DNA from 2 places in the Williamsia herbipolensis genome. Region 2 is predicted to be linked to the other one. Evidence: predicted binding sites of a transcription regulator. Region 2 holds the regulator's gene; the other holds the start of a gene.
What was found. Region 2 encodes LexA, which represses DNA repair genes until DNA is damaged. Its sites were predicted from a motif close to CGAACANNTGTTCG; they were not measured.
Positions count from the first base shown of each region.

Region 1: OG579_RS18875 (HNH endonuclease signature motif containing protein) is a predicted target of LexA. The motif match lies at 7,402-7,415, and genes of this name have one in related genera.

Region 1 covers NZ_CP108021.1:4,046,220-4,061,203, forward strand. Annotated here, with positions in the region: gene mpaD (daptide-type RiPP biosynthesis aminotransferase) at 1-1,052, opposite strand, end outside; gene mpaM (daptide-type RiPP biosynthesis methyltransferase) at 1,049-1,888, opposite strand; gene OG579_RS18855 (hypothetical protein) at 1,885-2,871, opposite strand; gene OG579_RS18860 (LLM class flavin-dependent oxidoreductase) at 2,917-3,927, opposite strand; gene OG579_RS18865 (GOLPH3/VPS74 family protein) at 4,012-4,683, opposite strand; gene OG579_RS18870 (flavin-containing monooxygenase) at 4,726-5,841, opposite strand; gene OG579_RS18875 (HNH endonuclease signature motif containing protein) at 5,852-7,342, opposite strand; gene OG579_RS18880 (hypothetical protein) at 7,446-7,622, opposite strand; gene OG579_RS18885 (VOC family protein) at 7,854-8,228, shown strand; gene OG579_RS18890 (enoyl-CoA hydratase) at 8,316-9,047, shown strand; gene OG579_RS18895 (hypothetical protein) at 9,051-9,437, opposite strand; gene OG579_RS18900 (purine-cytosine permease family protein) at 9,663-11,336, shown strand; gene OG579_RS18905 (carboxyl transferase domain-containing protein) at 11,391-12,863, shown strand; gene OG579_RS18910 (LGFP repeat-containing protein) at 12,891-13,472, opposite strand; gene OG579_RS18915 (cytochrome P450) at 13,632-14,837, shown strand; gene OG579_RS18920 (ferredoxin) at 14,834-14,984, shown strand, end outside.
Region 2 covers NZ_CP108021.1:268,252-283,235, reverse strand. Annotated here, with positions in the region: gene hrpA (ATP-dependent RNA helicase HrpA) at 1-593, shown strand, start outside; gene nrdR (transcriptional regulator NrdR) at 531-1,031, opposite strand; gene OG579_RS01255 (LysM peptidoglycan-binding domain-containing protein) at 1,155-1,646, opposite strand; gene lexA (transcriptional repressor LexA) at 1,849-2,529, shown strand; gene OG579_RS01245 (SDR family NAD(P)-dependent oxidoreductase) at 2,614-3,477, shown strand; gene OG579_RS01240 (phosphoenolpyruvate--protein phosphotransferase) at 3,500-5,239, opposite strand; gene OG579_RS01235 (DeoR/GlpR family DNA-binding transcription regulator) at 5,435-6,202, shown strand; gene OG579_RS01230 (1-phosphofructokinase family hexose kinase) at 6,199-7,173, shown strand; gene OG579_RS01225 (PTS fructose transporter subunit IIABC) at 7,276-9,411, shown strand; gene OG579_RS01220 (HPr family phosphocarrier protein) at 9,450-9,710, shown strand; gene hflX (GTPase HflX) at 9,821-11,254, opposite strand; gene dapF (diaminopimelate epimerase) at 11,467-12,387, opposite strand; gene miaA (tRNA (adenosine(37)-N6)-dimethylallyltransferase MiaA) at 12,397-13,329, opposite strand; gene OG579_RS01200 (class III extradiol ring-cleavage dioxygenase family protein) at 13,380-14,108, opposite strand; gene OG579_RS01195 (DUF349 domain-containing protein) at 14,295-14,984, shown strand, end outside.

The DNA of each region.
Region 1 (14,984 bases), 930 kb from region 2:
GCCAGCGCGTGCATGGCGCCGATCCCTTTGTGGTGCACTGCGATCGGAGAGTCGGCGACGAACGACGCGACGCGATCGATGATCCCCGTGGCGAGGGTCGGCGCGCGCCCGGCGATGTCGAGGCGATCGATCTCGGCGAGGGTGGCGCTGATGGCCGCGCAGGTGATCGGTGTGCCGGCCTGGGTCTCGCCGTGGACGAACAGGGCTCCGGTCTCGGCGAACACGGTGTCGATCCGCTCGCCGACGAGGACCGCCGCACCCGCGCACGTGCCGTTGGTGAGGGCCTTGGAGGTGATGAGCACGTCGGGTGCGCTGCTCCACGCATCGCTGGCGAATCGTCGGCCGGTCCGCCAGAACCCGGTGGCCACCTCGTCGGCCACGAGCAGGAACCCGTACAGCTCGCGCAGGTCGAGCAGGGTGTCGATGAACTCGTCGTCGAGTACCACCGCGCCGGTGCCCAGAACCGGTTCGACGACCACCGCGGCGACCCGGTTGCCGAAGCGACGCATCGCGTCGGTGATCGCCTGCGGGTCGTTGGGTGGGACGTGGCGGATGGTGCGGGTGTCCACGCCGTAGGTCGCCTGGCCCAGATCCTCACCGGTGAGCGCGAATCCACCGAACGTGAGTCCGTGGAAGCTCCCGTCGAGGGAGACGAACAGGTCCCGGTTGCGGGCGGGGGACACCGCGTGGAACTGGCGGGCGAGTTTCATCGCGAGGTCGTTCGCGGCGCCGCCCGACGTCGAGAACATCACCCGCGGGTATCGGCCGCCGGCGTAGGCGACGAGGTCCTCGGCCGCCCGCCGTGCGTAGGCGTTCTCGTGGCGGAACACCGACAGGTACGAGGCGTCTTGGGCGGCATGGGTGATCGCCTCGGCGATCACCTCGTTCCCGTATCCGAGGTTGACGTTCCACAGTCCGCTGGTGCCGCACAACTTCCATCCCGAGTCGAACTCGATGCGCGTGCCGCGGGCGGAGAGCGTCCGGATGGCCGTGTCGCCGTGGCGGCTGTGGTCGATCAGGGCGGGCCACAGCGCGTCCCGCGAGGCGGTCATCGCAGTGCCGCCTCGAGGAGCACATACCGGTGTCGGGTCCCCGCGGTGTCGCGGATCGCGCGCTCGCGGCGCACCTCGAACCCAGTCGACCGCAGCTCGTCGGTCAGTGTCGCCACCGGCACCACCCCGACCCGCGAGAGGTGGACCTCGGTGTCGTCGCGGGGTTCGCCCGTGGCGGGGTCGATCTCGACGACCGCGAGGTGGCGGGCGTCGGCGTGTGCGGGCCACAGTTCGTGCATGCGGTAGGTGGTCCCGCTGCTGCCGGTGACGGTCGAGATGTCGAGGTCGTCGGCCTCGTTGTGACCGTCGTCCGAGTCGACGGTGGAGATCAGCAGGATGCCGTCGTCGGTGAGCGCGCGGGCGATCCCGGTGAACATCTCGGCTCGCTGCTCCGGGGTCAGTAACGACGCCGAGGTGGTCGCGATGACGACCGAGTCGAACGTGCCGGGGGCACAGTCGATGTCGACCATGTCGGCGCAACGGAGGTCGCAGGACCCCGCCGACGAACCCAGCGCGGCGATACGGTCGGCGAGGATCGCGAGCATGTCCGCCGCGAGGTCCACGGCGGTCACCGTGTGGTGGGCGCGCAGCAGGGGGATGGTGATGCGTCCGCTGCCCGCGGCCAGTTCGAGCACCGGGCCGGGCCGCTTGCGCAGGGCGCTGAGGATCTCATAGATCTCGGCGGTGTTGGAGAACCCGATGTCGTCGTAGAGCGCCGCGCCGCGGGGGTCGCCGTAGAGGTCGACGAACCGCGCGCGATCGCCGAACAGCTCCCGCAGTGCGGCGGGGACCTGTGAGGGCGCCACGGACCTGTCGTCGGCGATGTCGGTGCTCACGCGACCACCGCCTCGGAACGGGTGCCGACGGAGATGCCCTGCGACGCCAGGGCGTCGAGCAGTCGGCGCAGGGATTCCCCGGTGTCGGTCGTTTCCGTGACGTCGTCGTCGGCGAGCAGGGGTTCGAGGAGGGTCCCGGCCTCGAGTGAACAGGTGACGAGCGCGCCGCCCTGGGCGACGAACGCCCGCTCGCGGCTGAAGGCGAGGATCGGCCGGTGCGCGTCGGACACGTCGGCGCCCGTGGGCGCGACACGGCTGTCCAACCGGGCGCCGAAGCCCGAGACCCGCACCCCCTCATGGCCATTGGCCCCGATTCGACGTACCGCGCGGATGGCGCGCAGGTACCGCGGCAGCCACGGGCGCCGCGACCACTCGTCGTCCCCGATCGCCGCGGCGAGCATCGGGACGGTCGACTCCGCGGTCGTCGGTACGAACGGGGAGACGGAGAGGTGACCGCCGGGGTGGACGCACAGGCGGGTCGCAGGGCCGTCGATCTCACCGGAGTCGGCGATCTCCACCGCGGGGTGGATCGTGAACGGCGCGAACACGCCGTCGTCGTGGGCGGCGTCGGCATCGGCGAGGAACGCCTCGACGTCGTCGTCGGAATCGAGCCGCACGAGGGTGGTCCCGAGAATGGAGACATACGGGCTCGAGGCGTAGTCCTGGATCCGCACGGCGATCGGTTCGACCTGCGTCCACTCCGCGCCGCCGTGGGCGTCGAGGTACAGATCGTCGAAAGCGTCGATGTCGCCGTCGATCCCGACGACCGGCGATCGGTCGAATGCGGCCGCGATGGTGTCGACGTGATCGGCGGGGGTGAACACGGCCGCCGGGACGTGGTCGATCGCCGCTCGCGCGACGGCGACACCCTCGGGGGCGGCCACGTAGAGCTGCACCCCGGGCCGACCCGATGTGCCCGATGCCGTGTCACCCACCAGCAGCGTCCTGGTGGCGGCGGCGATGTCGAACGGTGACGCGGTCATCCGGTACTCCTTCGATCCAGCGGTCAGGGCGGCGAGGTCGGGAGGTCAGGGGTGCGGCACCGAGAGGATGTCGCCGAGGTCGGCCAGTGCCGCCCCGATACCGCTCACGGCGCAGACGCCGACGGTGTTGAGCACGACCTCGTCGACGCCGGCCCGACCGAAGTCGAGCAGGGCCTCGTGCACCTCGTCGGCGTCGCCGAACACGAAAGCGCCTCCCTTTACGAGCTGTTCGGTGTCGGCCCGCTCGGTGCCGGAGATGGCGATCCCCGCGCGATCGAGCATGTCGCGGTAGTGCGGCGCGGCCATGTGGCGCCCGCTCGATGCGACGACGACGTCGTGTCGGTCACGGCCCGGGCGATCGAGGGCGACCGGAACCATCGCGACCACACGGGGGCGCGACGGTACGTCGGTCGCGGTGATCGGCGTGGACTCCGCGGTGCGCTGTGCGCGACCGGCCTCGAGCCCGGGGACGATCACCTCATCGAGGTAGCTCGGCGGGGTGAGCCAGGTGATGGCGGTGTCCGCGCTGCGCCCGGCGAGCTGCGCCATGGCCGGACGCAGGACGCCGAGTCCGACCTCGATGTCGGGCACCGGTTCCGCGGGAAGGGCTGTGTGACAGGAGAAGTACTCGCCCGTGGTGTCGACGGTCTCACCGTGCAGCAGGCGCGCGACGATGTCGACGTACTCACCGACCGCGCCGATCTGACTGCGATACGGCTCCCCGAGCAGGGCCCGTTGGAAGTCGCGGCCGCCGGGGCCGATACCTAGGCACACGGGGTGCTGCGTGGTTTTCGCCAACGATCGCGCCTGATGGGCGATGTCGAGCGGATGACGTAGCGGCATGAGCGTGACCCCGACGCCCACGGGAACCCGGAATCCTGCGCCCGCGGTTGCCGCGAACGTCCCGAAGGTGTCCATCGTGGCTCCATGGCCCTGCCACAACCGGGCGGCCTGGGTCCACTGGACCAGGGAGGAGAACGGGTGCACCTGTTCGGGTCGTCGTGGCACGAACGGCAGCAACACCGACAGTTCGGGTGGCGACGCGTAAGCGGACACGCCGATCAAAATAGCATTGTTAAGTAAAAGGTTCAGGGCAACGATCAGGCTGAACGGAAGGCCACCAGGTCATCGAGCATGTGTTCAGTTGGACGTGATTGCCGCCGTGGTCGCTGCGGTGGTGGCGGCCGTGAGCGCGACCATCACCGCCAGTTGGATCTGTTCTGTCGCCGATCGGACCGCGGATTGCGCCCAGGCGCCGGTGCGCGCCGCCTTGATCTGCTCCGGGTCGGCGCCGGGGAAGCGACGGGTGGCGATCTGGGCGGCGTCGAGTACCGCGATGAGGGCGCCGATCTCCGGCGTCATCGAGACACCGGGGGAGGTGATGGCGCGCTCGACCTCCGCGAACAGGTGGACCAGCGACGATCCGGCGACGGGCTTGTACCGATGCGTCGTGTAGAGCCACAGGTGTCGCCGGGTCAGGTGCTCCACGAGGCCGGCCTGTTCCGCCTCGACGAACACCTCGTCGCGTCGGCGATGGGCGATCGGGCAGAACGCGGTGATCAGTGCGCCGGCATCGCGGGGCTTCTCGCCGATCGTGGTGATGCAGGCGTCGAGTGCGGTGCTGCCGGTGGGGGAATCGTCGGTCACGACGACGCTGTCGTCGGAGATCGCGATCCGATCCCGGAGCGAGAGGTCGGCGAGGAACGCCCCGGCGATCGCCACGTCGGCGAAACCGGCCTGCGTCAGCGGCTCGCCGGTGGACGGATCGAGGGCCAGCAGGATGAATCGCTCGGCGACACCGTTCATGTCCATAGTCCGGCTAAGCATACGCGTGTTCGACCTCGAGGGCGTCGGTCACGTCCCGATCGTCTCGGCCACGACGCGCGCGGCCTCGCGACCGGCGCGATTGGCGCCGATGGTGGAGGCGGACGGGCCGTACCCGAGCAGTTGGACTCGCGGTTGCGCGGCGACCACCGTCGCCAGGCGGCCGGTCATGGTGATCCCACCGCCTGCGCTGCGCAGCCGCAACGGTGCGAGATGGTCGAGCGCACTGCGGAATCCGGTGTTGTAGAAGATGACGTCGACGTCGAGATGCGTTCCATCGGCGAAGTCGACGCCGGTGTCGGTGATGCGGGTGAACATCGGCCGCCACGCGAGGATCCCGTCGGCCTGGGCCGCGGCGATCGCGGGGGTGCGCCGGAGGCCGGTCACCGACACCACCGATGTCGGTGGCAGTCCAGCGCGCACCCGCCGTTCCACCCGGGCGACGGCTTCGCGGCCCTGCTCGGGGGTGAAGGGGCCGTCGGCGAACACCGGCTCGGTACGAGAGCACCAGAAGGTCTCCACATCGGTTGCGGTACGGGCGATCTCGATGAGGAGTTGGATGGCCGAGATCCCCGCGCCGACCACGAGCACGCGCAGTCCGTCGAACGTGTGCGGCCCGGTGTAGTCGTGGGTGTGCAGGGTGCGGCCGGTGAAGCGTTCGGCGCCGGGGATGTGCGGCACGAAGGGGCGATCCCACGTGCCGGTCGCGTTGATCACGGTCGCGGCCTCGAGCGTGGTCTCCCGCGTCCCGGGGCCGGCACCGGACGTCACCGTGAACCGGGGGTCGTCGGGGTCGCGTCCGGGTGCGAGGCGCACCGCGCTCACATGGACCGGTCGGCGGACGGGGAGGTCGAATCGTCGTTCGTAGCGCCCGAAGTAGTCGGCGACGGCTGTCGACGCTGGCCACTCGTCGCAGTCGACGCCGAGGGCCTCGGCGAGGCCGTATCCGGGGAGGTCGTGGACGTGGTTCGCGCCGGCGAGGGTGAGTGTGGGCCACCGGAACTGCCACGCCCCGCCCGACGACGGCGCGTGGTCGAGGATGGCGAACCGGCCGTCCAGGCCACGGCGTTGCAGGAAGTAGCCCGCCGAGAGTCCGGCCTGGCCGCCACCGATCACGACGCAGTCGAGCTGCTCGTCGGTGGACACGACGAGAACTCTACTCAGCGAGTACGGCCTGCCGGTGGACACGGGGGAGCCTGATGCTCTCGGTGATGAGGAACTGCAACCGTCGTTGAACCGTCTCCGAAACGGGGTCCGGTGGCACGTGGTCGGCGACGATCTGCGCGGGTCGGTGCAGGTGGTTGGCGCGTGGTGGGCCGGTGCTGCCGTTGGGTATCCAGCCGTAGCGTCCGCGGTCGGGCCCGGAGTCGATCTTGACGGTCGTGAACTGGCCCGGGCCGTCGCCGACAGCGCGGTTGTGGGGTCCACACGCGGGGGCGAGGTCGGTGACGTCGGTGACACCGCCATCGGCCCAGTCGTTTTCGGCATGGTGGATCTCCGCGTGTGCGAAGGGTGCCGGACATCCCGCCTTGCCGCATCCGCCGTATTGGGAGAACAGGACGAATCGCTGGGCCTGGGTCGCCAACCGCTTGGCGCGACCGTAGAACAGCGGTTCACCGGTGGCGTCCTCGAACACCGACAGGTGCATCTGTGCTGTGGCGGCCATCGCGACGACGTCCGTCATGGGAAGGTCGGCGCCGGTGGCGGTGTGGGCGATCCCCGCGTGCTCTCGCAGCTGCGTGTCGGTGATGGACACGATGATGTGGGGCGGCAGACCTCGATGGGAGCTGCCGAGAAGCCCGCCGTCGACGGCTGCCTGCAGCAGCGCCTTCAGTGCGTCGTGATTGCGCTGGGACTGCGAGCGGTGGTCGCGATCGGCGGCCTCGCGCAGGAGGGCGGGGTCGATGCCGTCGTCGTCGTTGCCGCCGTGCGGTGAGTGCTCGTCGTCGGGTTTGTTCATGCCCGGCGCGGCCCACGCTGCGAGGACGACGTCGAACAGTGCTCGTGTCACCGGGTCGAGATGTCCGGTGAGCTTCGACATCAGCAGGGAGTCCTGGGTGCCGATACCCACGCCGCGGTTGCGGGCGCGATCGCGGTCCGACGGTAGGTCGCCGTCGGGGTCGAGATGGGCGAGGATGCGGGCGCCGGCGCGGGCGATCTCGCGCGGACCGAAGTCGCGGGCGATGTCGGCGAGCTGCGCCTCGGCGTCCTCGCGCATGACCGAAGGTGTTGCGGCAGGCACCTTGTCGAGGACGTCGAGCACTGCGATGACGTGCTCATGGGAAAGATCGCCGTCGGCCATGGCGGCCGCGGTCTCGGGGCAGCGCGGGGGCAACGGTTCGCCGGTCATCGACAGCATCGACGACAGTTCGGCGACCTCGCGCAGTCTCTTCCTGGGAGCTGCGACCCGCAGACGTTCGCCGACGAACTCGATCAGGGTGCGGCACTGCACCGTTCGGTAGGCCTCGCGACCGGACACGTCGGCGATTCGCCGAAGTCCGGTGGACCCCATGGTGTGCGTGAGTCGTTGGTGGGTGATCGCGATCTCTGCGATCTCCGACTCCGTCAACGCGTCGGTGGACTCGTCGGCGATCTCGCCCAGGAGTGATTCCAGCGCAGCATATTTGGCGATCAGAGTGTTCCCCACCGCGCAGCTTCCCCCCGGATGCATCGACTGCCACGAGTCTAGTTCAGGAGTACGACATTCGCAAGTGTGTTCGAGCGCGAATTCCCCTGCGCGACCTGCCGGCTCACTCGATACGGAAGGTCCCGACCATCCGATACTGCGAGTCCATCAGGTCGTGCGACACGGCCCGGTCGAGGGGTAGTTGGGCGGCCGCACCGGCCCAGTACCGCAGGATGCGTCCCACCTCCGCGGCGGCATCGCCATCGAGGGCGTCGAGATCCACGTCGAGAATCAGTCGCATGTCCGGCAGCCTAAGCCGCGTTCGCTCATCCCGGTGGAGTGTCATCGTTTCCCGTGCTAATTTCCCGGGATGACATCCGGGATGGCATCGCGCCGTACACGGGAAGGCTTCCCGGACACGCAGTGAATCGGTACGGGCGACCGCGCGCCCGTACCGCTGTCTCTCCTCGTTCGCCACCGGTCGGCGGAAACTCCTCGCCCACCCCATCGGCACTCAGATCGCAAAAGAGACATGACCGCACGGTTCAACCACACCATCATCGCCGCGAACGATCCCGAGACATCTGCCCGGTTCTACCGGGATGTCATGGAAGCAGACGACGCACCCCATTGGGGGCCCTTCATCAACCTGACTCTCGACGGGGGAGTGCTGCTGCAGTTCGCAGCACCGCCCAGCGACTTCTCGCCGCAGCACTATGCGTTCCTGGTGAGCGACGACCACTTCGATCGAGCACTCGACTATCTGCGACATCACGAACTCGACTACTGGGCCGACCCGCAACGGCAATCACTCCACAGCACGAACACCGAGCACGGCGGACGAGGCGTCTACTTCCTGGATCCCGCCGGCCACTACCTCGAACTCACGACGCAGCCATACGTCTGACCCGGCGACGACGATGGCTCACGGCGACGCCGTACCCCGTCTCGGGTGACGGCCGCGGGGGACACGCCTCGCGATACGCTGACGACCATGATCGGGAGCACGTCGAACGGGTCCGTCACCACCATCGAGTTGCAGCGATCGGACAAGCGCAACGCGCTCGATCACGCCATGGTGGACGACTTGGTGGCCGCGGTCGACTCCGCTGTCGAGGCCGGTGCACGCGCCATCGTCCTCACCGGCGAGGGTCGGGTGTTCTGCGCCGGGGCCGACCTGTCGGGTCCGGTCTACGACCCCGAGTTCCTGACCAAGCTGGTGTCGGCCCTGCAGCGGATCGAAGCGGTGCCGGTGCCGGTGATCGCGGCGCTGAACGGTAGCGCGCTCGGCGCCGGCCTGCAGCTGGCGATGGTCGCCGATCTGCGGGTGATGGCGCCCGACGCACTGTGCGGGATACCGGCGGCCAAGATCGGTGTCGCGGTCGACGAGTGGACGATTCGTCGCCTCATCTCGCTGGTTGGATCGGGCACCGCGCGCGGGATGCTCATCGGATGTGACCCGCTCACCGCCGAGCACGCCCTGTCGGTGGGTTTCGCCAATCGCATCGGCGATCTGGCGATGGCGCAGGAGTGGGCGGCGAGCATCGCCGAACTCGCGCCGCTCACGCTCGCCCACTACAAGCTGGTGTTCGCCGGCGACGGCGCCCGCGACGAGGTGCCGACCGATCGAGCGGCCGCGATGATGCGCGCCTGGGAGAGCGAGGATCTCGCCGAGGGGCGGGCCGCACGAACCGAGAACCGCAGCCCTCGGTTCACCGGGCGCTGAGCACTACGTCAGGCGCTTGACCGACGATCCCGGTCGGTAGACGAGTCGCTTCACCGATGCCGGCGGCGGCGCGATGCCGGGACCGCCCGCGCGCATCCAGTCGCCCACCTCGGCCATCGCCGACGCGGTCAACACCTTCTGCAGCCAGACCGGGCGCCCGCCCTTCACCCGACCGGCCCGTGAGGGCGACACCACGATGACGTTCGATCGCGCGCAGTCGTCGAGGCAATCGCTGGTGCGCACCCGCGCGGCGTCGCTCGCCGACGCGCGCAGGGCGTCGAGATGCTCGTCGTGGTCGATGTCGGGGTGTTTGCGCGCGGTGCCACAGCAGCAACCACGACACACGGTGGCCGTCGGCAGGGTGGTGGCGGACTTCTTGCCGGACAGCATGGGCTCCGATGTTCGGGGGACCTGCGCGGCCCGGTGATCCCGACGAGCCTACGACATTTGCGATGACTTGCCTTACGCTACCCGGCTTTCATGCGCAAGGCTAAGGGGTGCGAGTTTTCGTGCTCGAAACGTGCTGGAACCGTTCGGGATACACGTCGCCTCTAGCGTCGCGATATTGCCCGCCAGGGGGTGGACATCACTGCGACGCGCGATCGAGGAGAACGCATGACCCAGGAAGTAGTGGAGCCGAATCCGGCTCTCACCGGACCGCAGGCCGCGGCGACACGAGAGACGCTGGAGGACTACACCCTTCGGTTCGCGCCACGGAGCTACCGCAAATGGGGGCCGGGTGTCGTCTCGATCTCGGCGCTCGGCGGCATCGCCTATCTGGCCGACTTCGCGATCGGCGCGAACATCGGTATCGCCAACGGCACCGGTAATGCGTTGTGGGGCATCCTGTTCTTCGCCGTCGTCATCGTACTGACCGGCTACCCGTTGGCCTACTACGCCGCGCGCTACAACATCGACCTCGACCTCATCACCCGCGGTAGCGGTTTCGGCTACTACGGCTCGGTGCTGACCAACGTCATCTTCGCGTCGTTCACCTTCATCTTCTTCGCCCTCGAGGGCTCGATCATGGCCCAGGGTCTCAAGCTCGGCCTCGGGATCCCCCTGTGGCTGGGCTATCTCGTGTCGTCGGTGCTGGTGATCCCACTGGTCATCTACGGCATGAACACCCTGGCCAAGCTGCAGGTGTGGACCACCCCGCTGTGGCTGGTCATGATGGTGCTCCCGTTCCTCTACCTGCTCATCAGCCACCCGAGCGCCGTCGGCGACTTCCTTTCCTACAGCGGTGGTATCGACGCCAAGGGTGGTCAGGGGGTGTCGTTCGCCGGCACCATGCTCGCCGCGGGCGTCTGCCTGTCGCTCATCGCCCAGATCGCCGAGCAGATCGACTACCTGCGCTTCATGCCGCCCAAGACCCCCGAGAACAACCGCCGCTGGTGGGCCGCGGTCCTCACCGCCGGTCCGGGCTGGGTGTTCTTCGGCGCGATCAAGCAGGTCGTCGGCCTGTTCCTCGCGGTGTACCTCATCCTCAACTTCGCCGACCAGGCCGGCGTGGCCAACCAGCCCGTCGAGCAGTTCCTCGCCATCTACGAGGACTTCATGCCGCACTGGCTGGCGCTCACCCTCGCGGTGATCCTCGTGGTCATCAGCCAGATCAAGATCAACGTCACCAACGCCTACTCCGGTTCGCTGGCGTGGACCAACAGCTTCACCCGCGTCACCAAGACCTACCCGGGTCGACTGGTGTTCCTGGTGTTCAACGTCGCCATCGCCATCGTGCTGATGGAGGCCGACATGTTCAGCTTCCTCAACAACCTGCTGAACTTCTACGCCAACTGCGGTATCGCGTGGATCGCCACCGTCGCCTCCGACATCGCGATCAACAAGTTCCTGCTGAAGCTCTCGCCCAAGCAGCCCGAGTTCCGTCGCGGGATGCTCTACAGCGTGAACCCGGTCGGGTTCGGCAGTGTCGTGATCGCCGGCGGGCTGTCGATCATGACCTACTTCCACGTGTTCGGCGACGCCATCCAGCCGTACTCGCCGATCGTCGCCCTGGTCCTCGCGGTGGTGCTGCCGCCGATCTTCGCCGTCGCGACGAAGGGCAAGTACTACCTGCGTCGCACCGACGACGGGATCGACCTGCCGATGCTCGACGAGAACGGCAACCCGTCCGACGCCCGCCTGATGTGCTGCGTCACCGGCATCGAGTTCGAGCGGCCCGACATGATCGCCTCGGCCAAGCCCGGCCCGAACGGCGAGAAGCAGTACATCTCGTCGCTGGCGCTGTCGTGTGACAAGACCGGCGAACACGTTCTGCCCGAACAGAAGTAGATCGGACCGGGCTTTTCGCCCGGGCGCTGCGGGGAGCATTGACATAATCGGTCGATGACTCCCCGCAGTGCTGCGCAGGTCCTCGCCGTCGTCGTCGACGAGGACACGTGGGTGTCGTGGGACGCTCCGTCCGTCGACGAGACCGACGATCCGCGGTACGCGGCCGATCTCGCCCGGGCGCGTGAGACGAGCGGGGTCGACGAATCCCTGCTCACCGGTACGGGACTCGTGCGGGGTCACCGTGTCGCCGTCGTGGTCAGCGAATTCGGCTTCCTCGCCGGGTCGATTGGCCGCGCCGCCGGCCGCCGTATGGTCGCCGCCGTTCGCCGCGCCACGGCCGAGGGGCTGCCACTGCTGGCGCTGCCCGCCTCGGGAGGGACCCGCATGCAGGAGGGGACCCCGGCGTTCCTGCAGATGGTGGCCATCGCCGCGGCCGTGGTCGACCACAAGGCGGCCCGACTGCCCTACCTCGTCCATCTGCGACACCCCACCACCGGCGGCGTGTTCGCCTCCTGGGGATCGCTCGGGCACGTCACCCTCGCCGAACCCGACGCACTCATCGGGTTCCTCGGGCCGCGGGTGTACGAGGGTCTGACCGGTGAACCGTTTCCCGAGAGCGTCCAGCGCGCCGAGAACCTGCGTGCCCACGGTCTCGTCGACATCGTGGCGCCGGTCGCCGACCTGCCGCGGTACGTCGACGCGCTGCTGCGCATCCACCGATCCCGGACCGTCACGGCCCGATCCGCGGACGCCCCTGTCGCAGCGCCCGCGGCGCCCGACGCCTGGGACGCCGTCCTCGCCTCACGCCACCCGAACCGGCCCGGCGTGCGGGATCTGCTGCGGCACATCGCGACCGACGTCGTCGCGCTGAGCGGCACCGGCGAGGGGGAGAGCGACCGCGGACTGCTGCTGGCGATGGCGCGGATCGGTGGTCGGGGAGTGGTGGTGATCGGTCAGGACCGTCGGCTGCAGCGGCCCGGATCGCTGTTGGGCCCCGCGGCGCTCCGGGTCGCCCGGCGGGGCATGGCCCTGGCCGCCGACCTCGACCTGCCGCTGGTGACTGTTGTCGACACCCCGGGGGCCGACCTGTCCCGCGACTCCGAGGAGGGCGGACTGGCCGGTGAGATCGCTCGCTGCCTGGCCGATCTCATCGCGCTGCCGGTGGCCACGGTGTCGGTGGTGCTCGGTCAGGGCGCGGGTGGCGCCGCGTTGGCGCTGTATCCCGCCGACCGGGTGATCGCCGCCGGCAGCGGCTGGCTCTCGCCGCTACCGCCCGAGGGGGCCAGTGTCATCGTTCACCGCGACACCGACCACGCGCCAAAACTGGCACGTGCGCAGTCGATCTCGGCGGCAGATCTGCTGGCCCACGGCTTCGTCGACGTCGTCGTGGCCGAGGCCACCGATCCCGCGGACGACCCGATCGCGTTCTGTCGCGACATCGGCGACGCCGTCGCCACGGCGCTGGCCGAACTCGCGGAGGTGGACCCGGCGCGGCGAACCGACGCACGGATGCGCCGGTTCGCCTGAGCCGCAATCGGGCTCACGGGGTGGGGATCAGGGGAAGAACAGCGTTCCGCCGTTGAAGTCCTGCGCCCAGCCCCGACCGTTGCGGTACTCGTCGCTCACCGGGAAGCCGAAGAAGCCGGTCGATCCACCTTTCGCGGACCAGCGCGCGAGGATGCCGCCCCACACCGTGCGGGTCCCGCCGGCCGAGGAGTAGTAGACGTTGCCGCCCTGAAAGTTCTGGCGCTTCCCGCGACCGGGGACGTCGATCTCGTTCGTGAGAGGCCAGCCGAGCACGCCGCGCTCGTAACGCAACGACGCCCACTTGCCGCGGATCGCGCCACCCACGAAGTGTGCGGTGCCGCCGGCGACGTTCGCCTTCCAGTAGAACGAGACGTTCTTCTCGAATGTCTGGAACCGCCCACCCTGGAGCGCAGGGGACTCCGCGATCAACGGGTTGCCCCACTTGTCGGGTCCGCCGGTGGCCGTGTAGGCCTCCTCGATCTTCCCGCCCACGGTGTACTCGCCGTAGACGTCGTCGGCGCTCGCCACTCCGGCGAGCTGCGTCGACGCCAGCGTCAGCACGGTCACGGCCGCGACGGTCAGTGCCGTCACTCGTTCTCTGATGCGCATGGATGTCACTTTCTGCTTCATGAGGTCACCGACCCGGGTCGATTGTTCCCTCATGGCAACGGTTCGCACCAACCCTCGACGTCGGATGGTGACGTGATCGACGCGTTCCCGCCGCCGTTTCCGATATGGTTGGTGAGTACACGTAATTAGGGAGGCTAGATGTCTGACGTGATCCCGGATTATCCGATGACCCGGACCTGTCCGTTCGACCCACCCGCCGAGCAGACCGAGAACGGCCCGGTCTCGAAGGTGCGGATCGAGACCGGCGCCACCGCATGGCTGGTCACCGGATACGACGAGCAGCGCGAGGCCCTCGTCGACCCGCGCCTGAGCTCCGACTTCCGCAGGCCCGGCTATCCCGCGCGGGTGCTGGCACGGCGGACGCGGTCGTTCATCTCGATGGACAACCCCGAACATCAGCAGCAGCGACGGATGCTGATCAAGCACTTCACCGTCAAGCGGATCGCGTCGATGCGTCCGGCCATCGAGGGGTTGGTCGACACGTTGCTCGCGCAGATGCTGACCAAGGACGGCCACGCCGATCTCGTCGCCGACTTCGCCCTGCCGCTGCCATCGCTGGTCATTTGCGACCTCCTCGGCGTGCCCTACGCCGATCACGACTTCTTCCAGCGGTGCAGCAGCGTGCAGCTCACCCTGAGCGCGCCCATCGCCGAGCGTGAGGCCGCCCGCGACGATCTCGCCGACTATCTGCGGGACCTGGTCGACAAGGCCGTGGAGAACCCCGGCGACGACCTCATCGGCGACCTCGTGGTGAACCAGGTGCGTCCCGGTCACCTCACGACCGCCGAGGTCGCCGACATGTGCAGCCTGCTGCTCATCGCCGGACACGAGACGACCGCGAACATGATCGCCCTGGGAACGCTGGCGCTGCTGCGTCATCCTGACCAGCTCGCCGAGCTCCGCGCGAGTGACGACCCCGCGCTGATGACCTCCGCGGTCGAGGAGCTCCTGCGTTATCTGACGATCGTGCACCAGGGCCTGCGGCGCGTGGCCACCGACGACATCGAGATCGCCGGCACCACCATCGCGGCCGGGGAGGGCGTCATCATCTCCGCCGACGCCGGCAACCGCGCCGAGGATGCCTTCGACGGCGATCCCGACACCCTCGACATCCACCGAGCCGCACGACACCACGTCGCGTTCGGTTTCGGGGTCCACCAGTGCCTGGGTCAGGCGCTGGCCCGCCTGGAACTCGAGATCGCCTACCGCGCCCTCGTGACGCGTGTCCCCGGTCTCGCCGTGGCCGCCGAGCTCGACGACATCGACTTCAAGGACGACATGTTCGTCTACGGCGTCCGGTCGCTCCCCATCACCTTCGACACCCCGACCGTCGAGGCGTCATGAGCATCGAGATCGACCGCGACGCCTGCGTGGGCGCAGGCCAGTGCGTGCTCGCGGCACCGGATGTGTTCGACCAGACCGACGACGAGGGGATCTCCTACGTCCTCCCCGACGCACCCGTCACGGAGCGGACATCTCAGATCGCCGACG
Region 2 (14,984 bases):
GCGACTGCACACGGGCGGCCATCGGCGATCTCACGGGGTCGACCGGCTCGGTGCGCGACCCCGCCGCATTCGCAGCGCTCCGGGCGTCCGTCGCCCGTGACACCCCGGCGGTCGCCCGCGCCGCCCTCGCGACAGCGGCCGACGTGCTGACCCGCGTCGCTCCGATACGGGCGGAACTCGACCGCCTCCGCTCGGGTGCTGCCGTCGCCGACATCACGCGCCAACTCGACGATCTCGTGTTCGACGGGTTCATCGCCGCCACCGACGCCGAGCATCGCGCGCGTGTCGCGGTGTATCTCGACGCCATCCTCGTGCGATCGGCGCGCCTACCCGCCGCGGCGGCAACCGACGCCCGGGCGATGGAATCGTTGGACCGCGTCCTCGACAGGTGGGCCGAGGTGGTCGAGAGAGCGACGCCGGCACGGCGTATCACGCTCGGGGAGCAGATCCACTGGATGGTGGAGGAACTGCGCATCGGGCTGTTCGCCGAGCGCATCCGGCCCGCCTACCCGGTGTCGGAGCAGCGGATCCTACGTGCGATCGACGGTCTCGCCCGCGGAGCCGACGGAGGCGGTGGCGGCGCGCGACGGTGACGACCGCAGGTCGTCGATCTCGCGCTGGAAGTCGTCGACGGACTCGAACGACCGGTAGACCGAGGCGAAGCGCAGGTAGGCGACCTCGTCGAGTTCACGCAGCGGCCCGAGGATCGCCAATCCCACCTCGTTGCTGGGGATCTCGGCCGAACCCGAGGCACGGACGGCGTCCTCGACCTGCTGGGCCAGGAGCCGCAACCGGTCCTCGTCGACGGCGCGGCCCTGGCAGGCGCGACGGACGCCGAGCATCACCTTCTCGCGGCTGAACGGCTCGGTCACCCCGTTGCGCTTCACGACGGCGAGCACCGCGCTCTCCACCGTGGTGAACCGACGGCCGCAGTTCGAGCACGAACGGCGGCGGCGGATGGCCTGTCCCTCGTCGGCAACACGCGAGTCGACCACTCGGGTGTCCTCGTGCTTGCAGAAGGGGCAGTGCATCGACGTGTCCTCGAACCTGATCCGCGGGCGACGCGCGTCGAGGACGGACCCCGGGGCGTCACAGGGTCCGATGTGGACCCACGGTCGCGAGGATACCGACCCGGGTCGACCGTCACACACCGGTCAGTTCCGGTAGAGCGGCGCGAGCAGCGGTTGGCCGGCGGTGAGGGCCGATCCGCTCATGTGGTTGAGCTCCCTGATGTCGGCGACGACCGCAGACGTCGACCGATCCGGGGCGACGCGCTGCGCGAGCTCGCCCAACGACTCCCCGCCGCGGACGTGGACCACGGAGGTGCCGGAGATCGGCGCGGCGGTCGACTCGGTGGCGGCCGCCCCACCGATGACGACCGACCACACCGCGATCGCGAGGGCGATGCCGGCGACGATGGCCGCGCCCCATCCGATGGGGGCGGGACGGCGCGACACCGGTGCGTGGCGGCGTCCGTCGGCGCACACGACGCCCGCGGGGCGTGCCGCGACCGGCCGACCCGAGGGGCGGCGCCGTGCGGGCACGGGGCGCGGCGCCGGACGCGGCGCGCGCTCGACCGTGGCTCCGGCGGGCCGGTGACCCGCGTAGCCGGTGGTGCTGCTGTGACGCGTGAGAGTCTGATTCATGACGTGCTCCTCATCGACCAGACGTTCGAGTGAACGTGTGTTCGATTTGTATCACGCACCTCCGACAATGTCCCGACACGGTCGAACAAATGTTTGAAAGTTGTTATCTGCTGCACTACTGTCCCAGGTGACAGCAGGTCCGCGCGTCGTCCGAACCGTTCGAACAGACCGGTCGGGAGCGGGCCGCGACAGGAGGGACACCGTGTCCGACACCACCGTCACCACCACCGACTTCGCCGACGGCCCGATCAGCGAGGCCGATCTGACGCCTCGGCAGGCGAAGGTCCTCGAGGTCATCCGTGCGTCGGTCCGCGAGCGCGGTTATCCCCCGAGCATCCGCGAGATCGGGGACGCGGTCGGCCTCAACTCCACGTCGTCGGTCGCCCATCAGCTCCGCACCCTGGAGCGCAAGGGCTTCCTCAAGCGCGACGCGAACCGCCCCCGCGCGGTGAACGTCCAGGACGCCGATCCCGGTGACGGCGGCGGGTCGGATGCACTCTCGCTGCCGACCCCGACCTTCGTCCCGGTCCTCGGTCGGATCGCGGCCGGCGGGCCCATCCTCGCCGAGGAGGCCGTCGAGGAGGTCTTCCCACTCCCCCGCGAACTCGTCGGCGACGGCGCGCTCTTCCTGCTCCGGGTGGTCGGCGAGTCGATGATCGACGCCGCCATCTGCGACGGCGACTGGGTGGTCGTCCGCCAGCAGAACGTCGCCGACAACGGCGACATCGTCGCGGCGATGATCGACGGCGAGGCCACGGTGAAGACCTTCAAGCGCACCGGCGGACACGTGTGGCTGATGCCCCACAACCCGCAGTTCGAGCCCATCCCGGGTGACGAGGCGGCCATCCTCGGCAAGGTCGTCACCGTCATGCGCCGCCTCTGATCGACCGCACGCACCCCGCAGATCCCATCTGACCACGCCGCGTGTCACACTGAGTTCCCCGTTCGGCGGACGACAGGAGAAGTGATGGGCGCGCAGCGATTGGTCCTCGACGGGGCGGTGGTCGTCGTGACCGGCGCCGCCGGCGGCATCGGGCGAGAGGTCGTCCGTGAGGTGCATCGCCGCGGTGCCCGGGTGGTCTCACTCGACCTCTCCCAGGCGGCGGTCGACGACGCCGTCCGCGGACTCGATCCCGACCGCGTGCTCGCGGCACGCGCCGACGTCACGGTCCCCGCTGACCTGTCCGACGCAGTCGATCGCGCCGTTGCGCGGTGGGGACGGATCGACGTGGTGTTCGCCAACGCCGGTATCTCCAGCGGAGATTCGGCCGACACCGTGGCCAGCGTGGCCGACGGCGTGTTCGAGCGCGTCATCGGCGTCAACCTGATGGGCGTGTGGAACACGGTGCGGGCGGCACTGCCCCACATCATCGACTCCCGGGGCCACGTCCTCGTCACCTCGTCGACGTACGCCTATCTCAACGGGATGGTGAACGCGCCCTACGCGGCGTCGAAAGCCGCCGTCGAACAGATCGGACGCGCGTTGCGCAGCGAGCTCGCGGCCCACGGTGCGACGGCCGGGGTGCTCTACCCCGGATGGGTCGCGACCCCCATCGCCGACGTCGCCTTCGGCAAGGACGAACTGGCCACCGCGCTGATCAAGCGGGCCTTCCCGCGTCCCCTGCTCACGCCGATCAAACCCCGACGGGTCGGCCTGGCGGTCGCCGACGGGATCGAGGCCCGGTCACCGCGCATCCAGGTGCCACGCCGGTGGATCCCCGTCGCCGCACTGCGCGGGATCGTCAACCCGCTGTCGGATGCCGCCCTGCACCGTGATCCGACCATGATCGGCCTCGTGCGTGAGGTGGAGGACCGAGCTCACCGGCGGTGAACCCGATCGACCCTCGTCGCCGTCAGGCGTGCAGTGGCGCCGCCGCGGCGGCCCGTGCATCTGCCGGATCCGCAGTCGCCAGCGCCGCCTGCGCCGCGGCCCGGCACTGCGCCGTGGTCACCTGACCCAGCGCCGCACCCACCCCCGCCGCGGCCGCGGGTGCGCTCGACAGTGACGTGACCCCCATGCCCACCAGCACGCAGGCGAGCAACGGGTCGGCGGCGGCCTCACCGCACACGCCGACGGACTTGCCGGTCGCCGAACCCGCTGAGGCGACCATGTTGATCAGCGCGAGGACGGCTGGCTGCCACGGGTCGGTGAGGTAGGCCAGTTCGGCGGACATGCGGTCGGCCGCCATCGTGTACTGCGTGAGGTCGTTGGTGCCGATCGACACGAAGTCGACCTCGGCGAGGATCGACGGCGCGAGCAGGGCGGCCGAGGGGATCTCGATCATCACCCCGGCGACCAGGCCGCGGGCACGCACCTTCGCCGCGAAGTCGCGCGCCTCGGTCGCGGTGGCCACCATCGGGGCCATCACCCACGGGGACGAGCCGGTGGCCTCGGCGGCGGCCGCGATCGCGTCGAGCTGCCGGTCGAGCAGACCCGGGTTGCCGAACGCCACCCGCAGACCGCGCACACCGAGAGCGGGGTTGGCCTCGGTTCCGTTGTCGGCGAACAGGAGCGGCTTGTCGGAGCCGGCGTCGAGGGTGCGGATCACGATCTTCGCGTCGGGTTGCCCGGCGGAGGGGACGAACGCCTCGATGACCTCGCGGTAGAGCGCGGTCTGCTCGGCGGCGTCGGGCTCCTTCGCGCGGTCGAGGAAGGCCAACTCGGTACGGAACAGCCCGATGCCCTGGACCGGGAAGTCGGTCGCCGAGCGGGCGGATGCACCGTCCTGGACGTTGGCGAGGATCGATACGTCGAGGCCGTCGGCGGTGCGCCCCGGCCCGCTCCAGCGCGACACCAACTCCGCGGCGTCGCGAGACCGGGCGACGGCGGTGCGGGCGGTCTCGGCGTCGGGACCGACGGTGACGGTGCCGGCCTCGCCGTCGAGCATCACCGGCGTCCCCGCGGCGACCGAGGTCAGCGCACCGACGGCGACGACACACGGAATCCCCAACTGGCGGGCGATGATCGCGGTGTGGCTGGTCGGGCCGCCCAGACGCGTGGCGAGGCCCAGCACGAGGGCAGGGTCGAGCCCGGAGGTGTCGGCCGGGGCGAGGTCGTCGGCAAAGAGGATGACCTCGTGGTCCGGCTGGGCCAGTCCGGGTTCCGGGTCACCGGCGAGTTCGGCGAGCACACGGTCGCGCACGTCGAGCAGGTCGGTCACCCGCTCGGCCATGAGGCCGCCGAGCTTGGTGAACATGGCGACGAACTGTTCGGTGGCGTCGACCGCGGCGTTCGGTGCCGGTGACCCGGCGCGGATGAGCTTCTCCGCCGAGGAGATCCAGCCGCGGTCCTGTGCGAGGGCCGCCGTCGCCGAGAGGACCTCCGAGGCCACTCCGGTGCCCGCGGAGGCACGGGCGCGCAACCGGTCGGCCACGGCCGCCGCCGCGGCGACGAAGCGCGCGCACTCGGCCTCGGCGTCGGCCGGTGGGGTCCCCGGGCCCGGCAGGGCCGGCCGCTCACCCGGCCACATCACCGGCGCGAAGGCCACGCCGGACACGACCGGTGTGCCGGTGAGGACCGTGGGGGCGGCGGGATCGGTGGAGCTGGACACGTCCTCCGTGGAGAGGTCGTTCGCTGTCGCGTGGGGAGCCATGGGGTGCCTATCGATCGTTGCTGTCGGCCGATCATCCGCCGCGGCGTCCGATGTGGACTCTCGACGAGGTGATTGTCATTGCGGTGCTGTTGTGTGACTCAAATTACAAGAAAAGCTTGACTTGTCAACACATCCAGGCGTAAACACAACAATATCAACATCCAAAGCCACACATTCCAACCGAAACGGGGACGCGTGTACGCCGAAGAGCGACAGCAGGCCATCGCCGACCAGGTACTCGCCCACGGTCGCGCGTCGGTGACCGCGCTGGCCGAGGAATTCGATGTCACCAGCGAGACCGTGCGTCGCGATCTCGCCTCGCTCGAGCGGGCCGGATTCCTGCGTCGCGTGCACGGCGGCGCCGTCCCGGTCGACGCCGTGCGGGTCACCGAACTCGGCGTCGCCGAGCGCGCCGATGCCCATCCCGACGAGAAGGAGCGCATCGGCACGGCCGCGTGTCGCTTCGTGCCGTCCGACGGCGGCAGCCTCGTGATCGACGCCGGCACCACCACCGTGCAGGCCGCCGCCCGGCTGCCGCGCGATCGCTCGCTCACCGTGTTCACCAACTCTCTGCCCGTCGCCGCGTCGGTGGCCGATCACCCGGGCGCGCAACTGCACTTCCTCGGCGGTCGCATCCGCGGGCTCACCCAGGCCGCGGTCGGACCCGCCCCCATCACCGCACTCGCCTCGTTCCGCGTCGATGTCGCGTTCATCGGCACCAACGGCATCACCGAACGCCACGGGCTGTCGACACCCGACCCCGACGAGGGTGCGGTGAAGTCGGCGATGATCGCCGCCGCCAATCGTGTTGTCGTGTTGGCGGATTCCTCCAAGCTCGGCGCCGAGGACATGACGCGCTTCGCCGGCCTCGATGAGGTCGACGTCCTCATCACCGACGACGGCATCGACCCGAGCTTCTCCGCGCAGCTGTCCGCGCGCGGTGTCGAGGTCGTGATCGCATGATCGTCACCGTCACCGCCAATCCCAGCGTCGACCGCACCATCGTGCTCCCCGGCGAACTGGTCCGCGGATCGGTCATCCGCGCCGCCGACGCGCGTGTCGAGCCCGGGGGGAAGGGCGTCAACGTCTCCCGCGCCGTGCAGATGGCCGGCGCGGCGACCACCGCAATTCTGCCCGCACGCTCCGGCGATCCGCTGCTCGTGGGACTCGACGCCGTGGGGCTCGTCCACCGCACCGTCGATGTCGCCGTCGACGTCCGCAGCAATCTGACCATCACCGAACCCGACGGCACCACGACCAAGCTCAACCTTCCCGGCGCGGTGATGTCAGCGGCCGAGCTCGCCGAGATGACCCGCCTGGTCCTGGACTCCGCCTCGACCGCGACCTGGGTGGCCCTGTGTGGATCGCTCCCGCCGGGCGTGCCCGACGACTGGTACGCCGACCTCGCCGACCGGCTGTCGTCGATGCCCTGCCGGGTCGCGGTGGACACCTCCGGGTCGCCGTTGACCGCCGTGCGCGCCGCCATGCCCGCGGTGTCGGTGGATCTGATCAAGCCCAACAGCGAGGAGCTGTGCGAGATCACCGGCGCCGATCTCGCCGCGCTGGAACAGGCGGCCGACGCCGGCGACTTCGGTCCCACCCACGACGCGGCGCGCGCCCTGCACGACCTCGCCGGCTGTGCCGTCCTCGCGACGTTGGGTGCGGCCGGCGCGATGCTGGTGACCGAGACCGGCGCCTGGCGCGCCACGCCCCCGCCGATGATCCCCGTGAGCACCGTCGGGGCCGGTGACGCAACCCTCGCGGGTTACCTGCTCGCCACTCTCGACGACGCCGCCCCGGCCGACGCCCTGCGTCGCGCCGTCGCCTACGGATCGGCGGCGGCGGGGCTCGCCGGCACCCAACCACCCCGACCCACCGACCTCGCACTGTCCGCGGTGCGCGTGAGCGAGGTGGCGACACCCCACGCGGTGTGAGGCCCTCGCGCCGCATCCCCTGACCCGACCACCCGCTTCACCGAACAACCAGAAGTCGACCAGCCTCCACCGTGGAGGCTCCCACCGAGAAAAGGCACAACGATGTCCGACACCCACATCGGCACCGCTCCGACCGGAGCGCCCGAATCCGCCGATCCACCGCAGATCATCGAGGCAGCGACCGTCGCCCTCGACGTCGCCGCCGGATCGGACAACCAGGCGGTGATCACCTACCTCGCCGACCTCCTGGTCCGCAGCGGCCGGGCCACCGACGCCGACACCCTGGTGAGCGCGGCGATGGCGCGGGAGGCCCAGTCGGCCACCGGCCTTCCCGGCGGGATCGCGATCCCCCACTGCCGCACCGAGTCCGCGGTGCGCGCGAGCCTGGCCTTCGCCCGCCTCGCGCCGCCGATCGATTTCGGCGCCACCGACGCACCCGCCGATCTGGTGTTCCTGATCTCGGCGCCCGCCTCGGGCGGCTCCGAGCACATGAAGCTGCTCAGCGCGCTGGCCCGGGCCCTCGTCCGTCCCGACTTCGTCGCGAAGCTGCGTGCCGCGTCCGACGCGGACGCCGTGGTCGCCCTCGTCTCCGAGGTCGTCACCCCGGCGACGCCTACGACCACTGCGTCGACGAGCGCTGCAGCGACCGGCGCTGCGACGACCGCCGCCACCGCGACCGCGGCCGGCACCACTCCGCCCGCCGCCACCGGCTCGGCGGCTGCGACCACGGTCGTGGCGATCACCGCCTGCCCCACCGGTATCGCGCACACCTACATGGCCGCCGACGCCCTCACCTACGCCGCGCAGCGCGCCGATGTGGACTTCGTCGTCGAGACCCAGGGGTCGTCGAAGACGACCGCCATCGATCCGGCGGTCATCGCCCGGGCCGACGCGGTCATCTTCGCCACCGACGTGGGTGTGAAGGGCCGGGAGCGTTTCGCCGGCAAACCCGTCATCGAGTCGGGGACCAAGCGCGCGATCAACGAGCCCGACACCATGATCGCCGAGGCCGTCGCCGCGGCGAAGGACCCGAACGCGAAGCGTGTGGGTGGCTCGGCCGCCGCGGCCGCCGCCAGCGCATCGGCCGGCTCGAGCGAGCTCGGCTGGGGCACCCGCACCCGGCAGATCCTGCTGACCGGTGTCAGCTACATGATCCCGTTCGTCGCCGCGGGCGGCCTGCTCATCGCACTGGGCTTCCTGCTCGGCGGATACGAGATGGCGCTCAAGCCCAACGGCGCCACCGATCCCCTGGGTGCGACGATCGCGCTCAGCAACAGCCTCACCAACCTGCCGTCGGGCGGGTTCGCCCAGTACCTCGGTGGCGTGTTCTTCGAGATCGGGTCGCTGGCGTTCTTCTTCCTGGTGCCCGCGTTGGCCGGCTACATAGCCTTCGCGATCGCCGACCGTCCCGGTCTGGCTCCCGGTTTCACCGCCGGCTACATCGCGTCGGTCGTCGGCGCCGGCTTCATCGGCGGCCTCGTCGGTGGTCTCATCGCCGGCTTCGTGGCCCTGTGGATCAGCCGGATCCCGTTGCCGCAGTGGGCGCGTGGACTCATGCCCGTCGTCATCATCCCGCTGCTGGCCACACTGATCACCGGCGCGCTGATGTTCATGGTGCTCGGACGCCCGCTGAAGTGGATCACCACCTCGCTGCAGGACGCGCTGTCGAACATGTCCGGCAGCTCGGTCATCATCCTCGGCATCATCCTGGGTCTCATGATGTGCTTCGACCTCGGCGGTCCGGTCAACAAGGCTGCCTACGCCTTCGCGGTCCAGGGGCTCGCGGTCGGTGCGGCGCCCGACCTCCGCATCATGGCCACCGTCATGTGTGCGGGCATGGTCCCGCCGCTGGCCATGGCGCTGGCCACCACCATCCGCCCGAAGCTCTTCACCGAGCCGGAACGCGAGAACGGCAAGGCGGCCTGGCTGCTGGGTGCGTCGTTCATCTCCGAGGGCGCGATCCCGTTCGCCGCGGCCGATCCGCTGCGTGTCATCCCCTCGATGATGGCCGGTGGCGCCGTGACCGGTGCGTTGACGATGGCGTTCGATGTGGGCCTGCGGGCCCCGCACGGCGGCATCTTCGTCTTCTTCGCGATGACCAATGTGTTGGGCTTCCTGATCTCGCTCGCAGCGGGCACAGTGGTCGGAGCCGTCCTCGTGGTCGCGGCCAAGCAGATGCGGTCCAAGCCGGTCGTCGCGACCTCCGAGGTCGCCCTCGGCGCTCCCGTCCCCGCCTGATCCGCCCACCCGTCACCACCACACAGAAGGAACTGAACATGCCCAGTACCACCATCGCCGTCGGGTCCGCCGTCGGACTGCACGCCCGTCCCGCCACGATCATCGCCGAGGCCGTCGCCGCGGCCGGCTCGGCGGTCACCCTGGCCGTCGAGGGCGGCGAGCCCGTGGACGCCGGTTCGGCGCTGATGATCATGACCCTCGGCGCCGAGAAGGGCACCCAGGTCGTGGTCAGTGCCGACGATCAGGCCACGCTCGACGAGATCGCCGGCCTCGTCGGCAAGGATCTCGACGCCGAGTGAGCGACCAGATCGACGCCGAGTGAGCGAGCACATCGACGCCGCATAGTCGACGGAGACGGCAACGGCCGGTGGGGGATGTCCCCCACCGGCCGTTGCTCGTTCCGCTCGCCTCAGCGCCAGGCGATGTCCACCAGGTCGCCGGCCAGCGCGGCCGGGACCTTCACCCGCATGAACGTCCCGTCGTCACGGTGTTCGGTCTCGAGGACGTCGCCGTGGGCGTGGATGCGCGAGACGAGGTCGCCACGCGAATAGGGCACGAGCACCGACATCTCCACGTCGTCGCGCCCGATGACGTCGCGCACACGGTCGAACAGCTCGTCGAGCCCCTCGCCGGTGACCGCCGAGACGAACACGGCGTCGGAGAACTCGCCGCGCAGCGCGGCGAGGGTGAGCGGGTCGGCGGCGTCGACCTTGTTGACCACCAGTATCTCCGGCGGTGCGGTGGCCTTCTCGCTGCGCACGACCTCGTCGATCACCGTGCGCACGGTCGAGATCTGGTCCATGGGCAGCGGATCGGACGCGTCGACGACGTGGAGCACCAGGTCGGCGTCGACGACCTCCTCAAGGGTCGAGCGGAACGCCTCGACCAGCTGCGTCGGCAGGTGTCGCACGAACCCGACGGTGTCGGTGAAGACGACCTCGCGGCCGTCGTCGAGCGTCGCACGACGGGTCGTCGGATCGAGCGTCGCGAACAGGGCGTTCTGGACGAGCACGCCGGACCCGGTCATGGCGTTGATGAGACTGGATTTCCCGGCGTTGGTGTACCCGGCGATGGTCACCGCGGGCACCGACGACCGACGGCGGCCACTGCGTGACACCGTTCGCGCCGTCTTCATGCCGCGGATCTCGCGACGCAGCTTGGCCATCCGTTCACGGATGCGCCGTCGATCGGTCTCGATCTTCGTCTCACCGGGACCACGCAGGCCCACACCGCCGTTGCTACCCGCCCGACCGCCGGCCTGACGCGACATCGACTCACCCCAGCCGCGCAGCCGCGGGATCATGTACTCCATCTGCGCCAACGCGACCTGCGCCTTGCCCTCACGTGAGGTGGCGTGCTGGGCGAAGATGTCGAGGATCAGGGCGGTACGGTCGATGACCTTGACCTTCACCACCTTCTCGAGCGCGTTCAGCTGGGCCGGTGTCAGTTCGCCGTCGCAGATCACCGTGTCGGCGCCGGTGGCCAGGACCACCTCGCGGAGCTCGTGCGCCTTGCCCGATCCGATGTAGGTCGCGGGGTCGGGACGATCGCGCCGCTGCATGACCGCGTCGAGGATCTCCGAGCCCGCGGTCTCGGCGAGTGCGGCCAACTCGGCCATCCGCGCCTGCGCGGTGGAGGCGCTGCCGTCGGTCCACACCCCGACCAGGACGACCCGTTCGAGGCGGAGCTGCCGATACTCGACCTCGGTGACGTCGGTGAGTTCGGTGGACAGTCCGGGTACACGCTGTAGCGACGATCGCTCGTCGAGCTGCAACTCGCCCGTGGTCGGCGTGCGGCGCCGGAACTGTTCGGTGATGCCCGACGTCCGGTCGGTCTCGTCGATCGCGTCGGTGTGGTCGATCGTGTTCGTGTCGGTGAAGAAGGTGTTCTCCTCTGTGTCGTCAGCGGTGCCGTGATGGTCCGGTGATGCCGGATGTACCGCGTGTGGTGTCAGTGATCTCACGGATCGGGGTGCCCGCGCATCCGATTTTCCGGTCGGCCCCTCGGTGGATGCGGTGCCGTCGGCGAGGCGTGGGACGGCTTCCCGCGAGGACGTCACCGGGTGGTGGTCCGGGGTGGGTTCGAGGCCCGGTCCCACCCGGGTCGCAACACACCCGAGCCCACGAGAACCGACGGGCCGGTGAGGTAGGCGGCGTCGGCGTCGAGGCGAATGCCCACCCTGCCACCGGGTACCTCAACGTCGATCGTGCCCAGCTGATTCCCGGTGGAGGCCAGCAGTGCGGCCGCCGCGGCGGCGACGGTCCCCGTACCGCAGCTGCGCGTCTCACCCACGCCGCGCTCGAGGACCCGCATCGCCACGACACCGTCGCTCGGTGGCGTGACGATCTCGATGTTGACGCCGGCCGGGAAGACGTCGGTGTCGAATCGTGCACCCGACGCGAAGTCGATCGCATCGAGGCCGGCGCGGTCGAGATCCGGTACGACACAGGCGAGATGGGGGTTGCCGACGTCGACGGCGACCCCCGCGACGGTCAGGTCGCCGAGTGTCGCCTTGCTCTCGACACCCACCGTGACCGGCCCCATCTCCACGGTGACGGTCGCGGTGGTGGCGTCGGCGTCGGAGACGTGCACCGCACGTGCGCCCGCGCGCGACCCGACGATGAAATCGGGGCCGTCCACGAGCCCGGCGGCGACGAGGTGGTGGGCGAACACACGCACCCCGTTGCCGCACATCTCCGCGATCGATCCGTCGGCGTTGCGGTAGTCCATGAACCAGTCGCGGGTACCGACGCCCGCGGGCAGTTCGTCGAGCGCGCCGGTGACGCACAGCGCGTCGGCACGGGCGACGCGCAGCACGCCGTCGGCGCCGATCCCGCGACGTCGATCACACAGGGCGATGACGAGGTCGGCGGTGAGATCGAGGCGCGCGTCGGCGTCGGGCAGCAGCACGAAGTCGTTCTGGGTGCCGTGCCCCTTGAGGAACGTCATTCCCTCGATGTCGACGTCTGCTGCCATGGGCCCAGGTTACCGTTCGTGCCCGTCGCCCGCGGTCGGCGCTCCGGGCGTGGGGGTGGTGTCCACCAGGGCCGAGACGGCGTCGAGCAACGACGGGTCGGCGGCGTCGAACCAGTGGATGCGCGGATCACGCCGAAACCACGAGCGTTGTCGGCGGACGTAGCGCCGGGTGCCGGTGAACGTGAGCTCGCGCGCGGTCGCCATGTCGTGTCGTCCGTCGAGGGCGTCGAGGACCTGCGCGTACCCGATGGCGCGCGGTGCGGTCGTGCCCTCCCGCAGTCCGCGCCCCACGAGCGTGCGCACCTCGTCGACGAGTCCGTCGTCGAACATCGCGTCGGTGCGCCGACGCAGACGGTCGTCGAGGACGTCGGTGTCGCGGTCGACCGCGACGATCGTGGTCGCCCATCGCGGGGCCCGGCCGATCGGCGGCGCCGACGCCGCGAACGGTTCCCCGGTGATCTCGACGACCTCCAGCGCCCGCACGATGCGGCGTCCGTCCGACGGCAGGATCGATGCCGCGGCCGCCGGATCGACCTGCGCCAGCCGACGGTGCAGTGACCCCACCCCGTCGGAGGCGAGCTCGTCCTCGAGTCGCGCGCGCACGGCGGGGTCGGTGGCCGGGAAGGTCCAGTCGTCGAGGAGCGACTGGATGTACATCATGGACCCGCCGACGATGATCGGGCGGCGATCGGCAGCGATGATCGCCTCGACGTCGGTACGGGCGGCCGCCTGATACCGCGCGACGGTCGCGGTCTCGGTGACGTCGAGGACGTCGAGTTGGTGGTGGGTGACCCCGCGGCGCATCTCGGGCGGCACCTTGGCCGTCCCGATGTCCATACCCCGGTACTGCTGCATCGCGTCGATGTTGACGATCTCGCCGTCGTGGCGCTGCGCCAGGTCGAGGGCGAGCTCGGATTTCCCGGTGCCGGTGGGGCCGATCACCGCGATGGGTGTGCGAACCGGGTCGCGGGGCCGAGGCGCTGACGGCCCGGTCAGCGTTCCCACCACGCGACCTGATAGCCCACCCCGAACGGCGCCCCGCGGTAGAGCGATGCCGAGGTGGCCGACGCCTCGCCGGACGCGGTCCACGCCGCGGCCGCGACCTGCCACGCCGTGCGGCCGGCGATGCGCATCTGCGCGCAGGTCTGCTCCTCGAGCCGGGCGAGGGCCTCGAGGTCGGCGGTGGCGAGCGCGTCGTCGATCCGGTCCTGCAGTGCGGCAGCGCCGTCGAGGAGTCCGGCCGGTGCCCGGTCGGTGAGTCCGGTCGACCCGTCGCCGACGACGAGGACGCCGACCGTCTCGCCGGATGTCGCACTGCGGCGCCCGAGCTGTTCCCCGACCACGGCGCACTCCGTGGCCGGGGTCGACGGGTCGACGAGCACCGGCTCGACGGCGGCGCCATCGGCCACGCGGCCGCGCAGCCAGGCGGCGATCAGCATCGGGGTGGGCATGGTGTCGGCGTCCGGTCGTGCGGCGGGACCGGGGTCGAGCGACACCGTCAGGTCGACCCCGAAGCCCGCGAATGTCCCGTTCCGCGGTATCGCGGAGCCGTCGCTCGGGACGACACCGATCGCGATCCAGGTGCTCGCCCGGGCGGCCAGTCGTCGGCCCACCTCGAGTACGGCGGCGCGGACAGGGTCGACGTCGGCGACCGCTGCCGGACCCGACACCTCCGGGACGATCAGCGGGGCCCCGGGGACGAAGGCGACAGCGGAGATCACACCGCAGACGCTAGTCGACGCGGCCCCGCGCCCCGGCGCCCGCGCACGGCCCGCGGCGTTGACGCGACTGCGCACGAAATCGGCGCCCGCCTGCTTAGATGGGGCCACGACATACCGGGTCGGCACGCACCGGGTCGGACGACAGTGGCAGCCGTGACGCGCGGCAGGGACGAGGTTGTGACGGACATGAGTGAACCGACAGCGCAGCGCGCGGACTCCGCGGTCGAGCCCGCGGACGCACCGAGCCCGACCGTCTCGGACCCGACGCCCCCCACCGGGTCCGCTGCAGCGGCGCCCGCACCGGCTGCGGCCCCCGACGTCGCATCGACTCCCGGCGTCCCCCCGCCCGCCGAGTCCTCACCCGCTGCCGCCACACCGAGCACGCCGTCGCCCGGCGGCCCCAAGCCCGGACCACGCCCGGGTCCCCGACCCGGCCCCCGTCCCGGAGCGCCCCGGCCGGGCGCGGCGAACCCGGCGGCGGCCACCGCTGCGCCGGCCGTCGAGCACCCGGTGCGGGTGCGACCGGCGAGCGACCCGCGACAGTTCGGTCGGGTCGACGACGACGGCACGGTGTGGCTCACCGCCGGCGACGAACCCCGACAGATCGGTTCGTGGCAGGCCGGCACCCCCGCCGACGGCCTCGCCCACTACGGCCGACGGTTCGACGACCTCGCCACCGAGGTCGAGATCCTCGAGGAACGGCTGGCGGCGGGGACCGGTGATCCCCGCAAGACGAAGACCGCCGCGGTGGCCCTGCGCGACTCGCTGCCCACAGCTGCGGTCATCGGCGACGTCCCGACCCTCGAACGACGGCTGACGGCCATCATCGACGGCGCCGACAGCATCGCCGAACAGCGCACGAAGGAGCGTGACGCC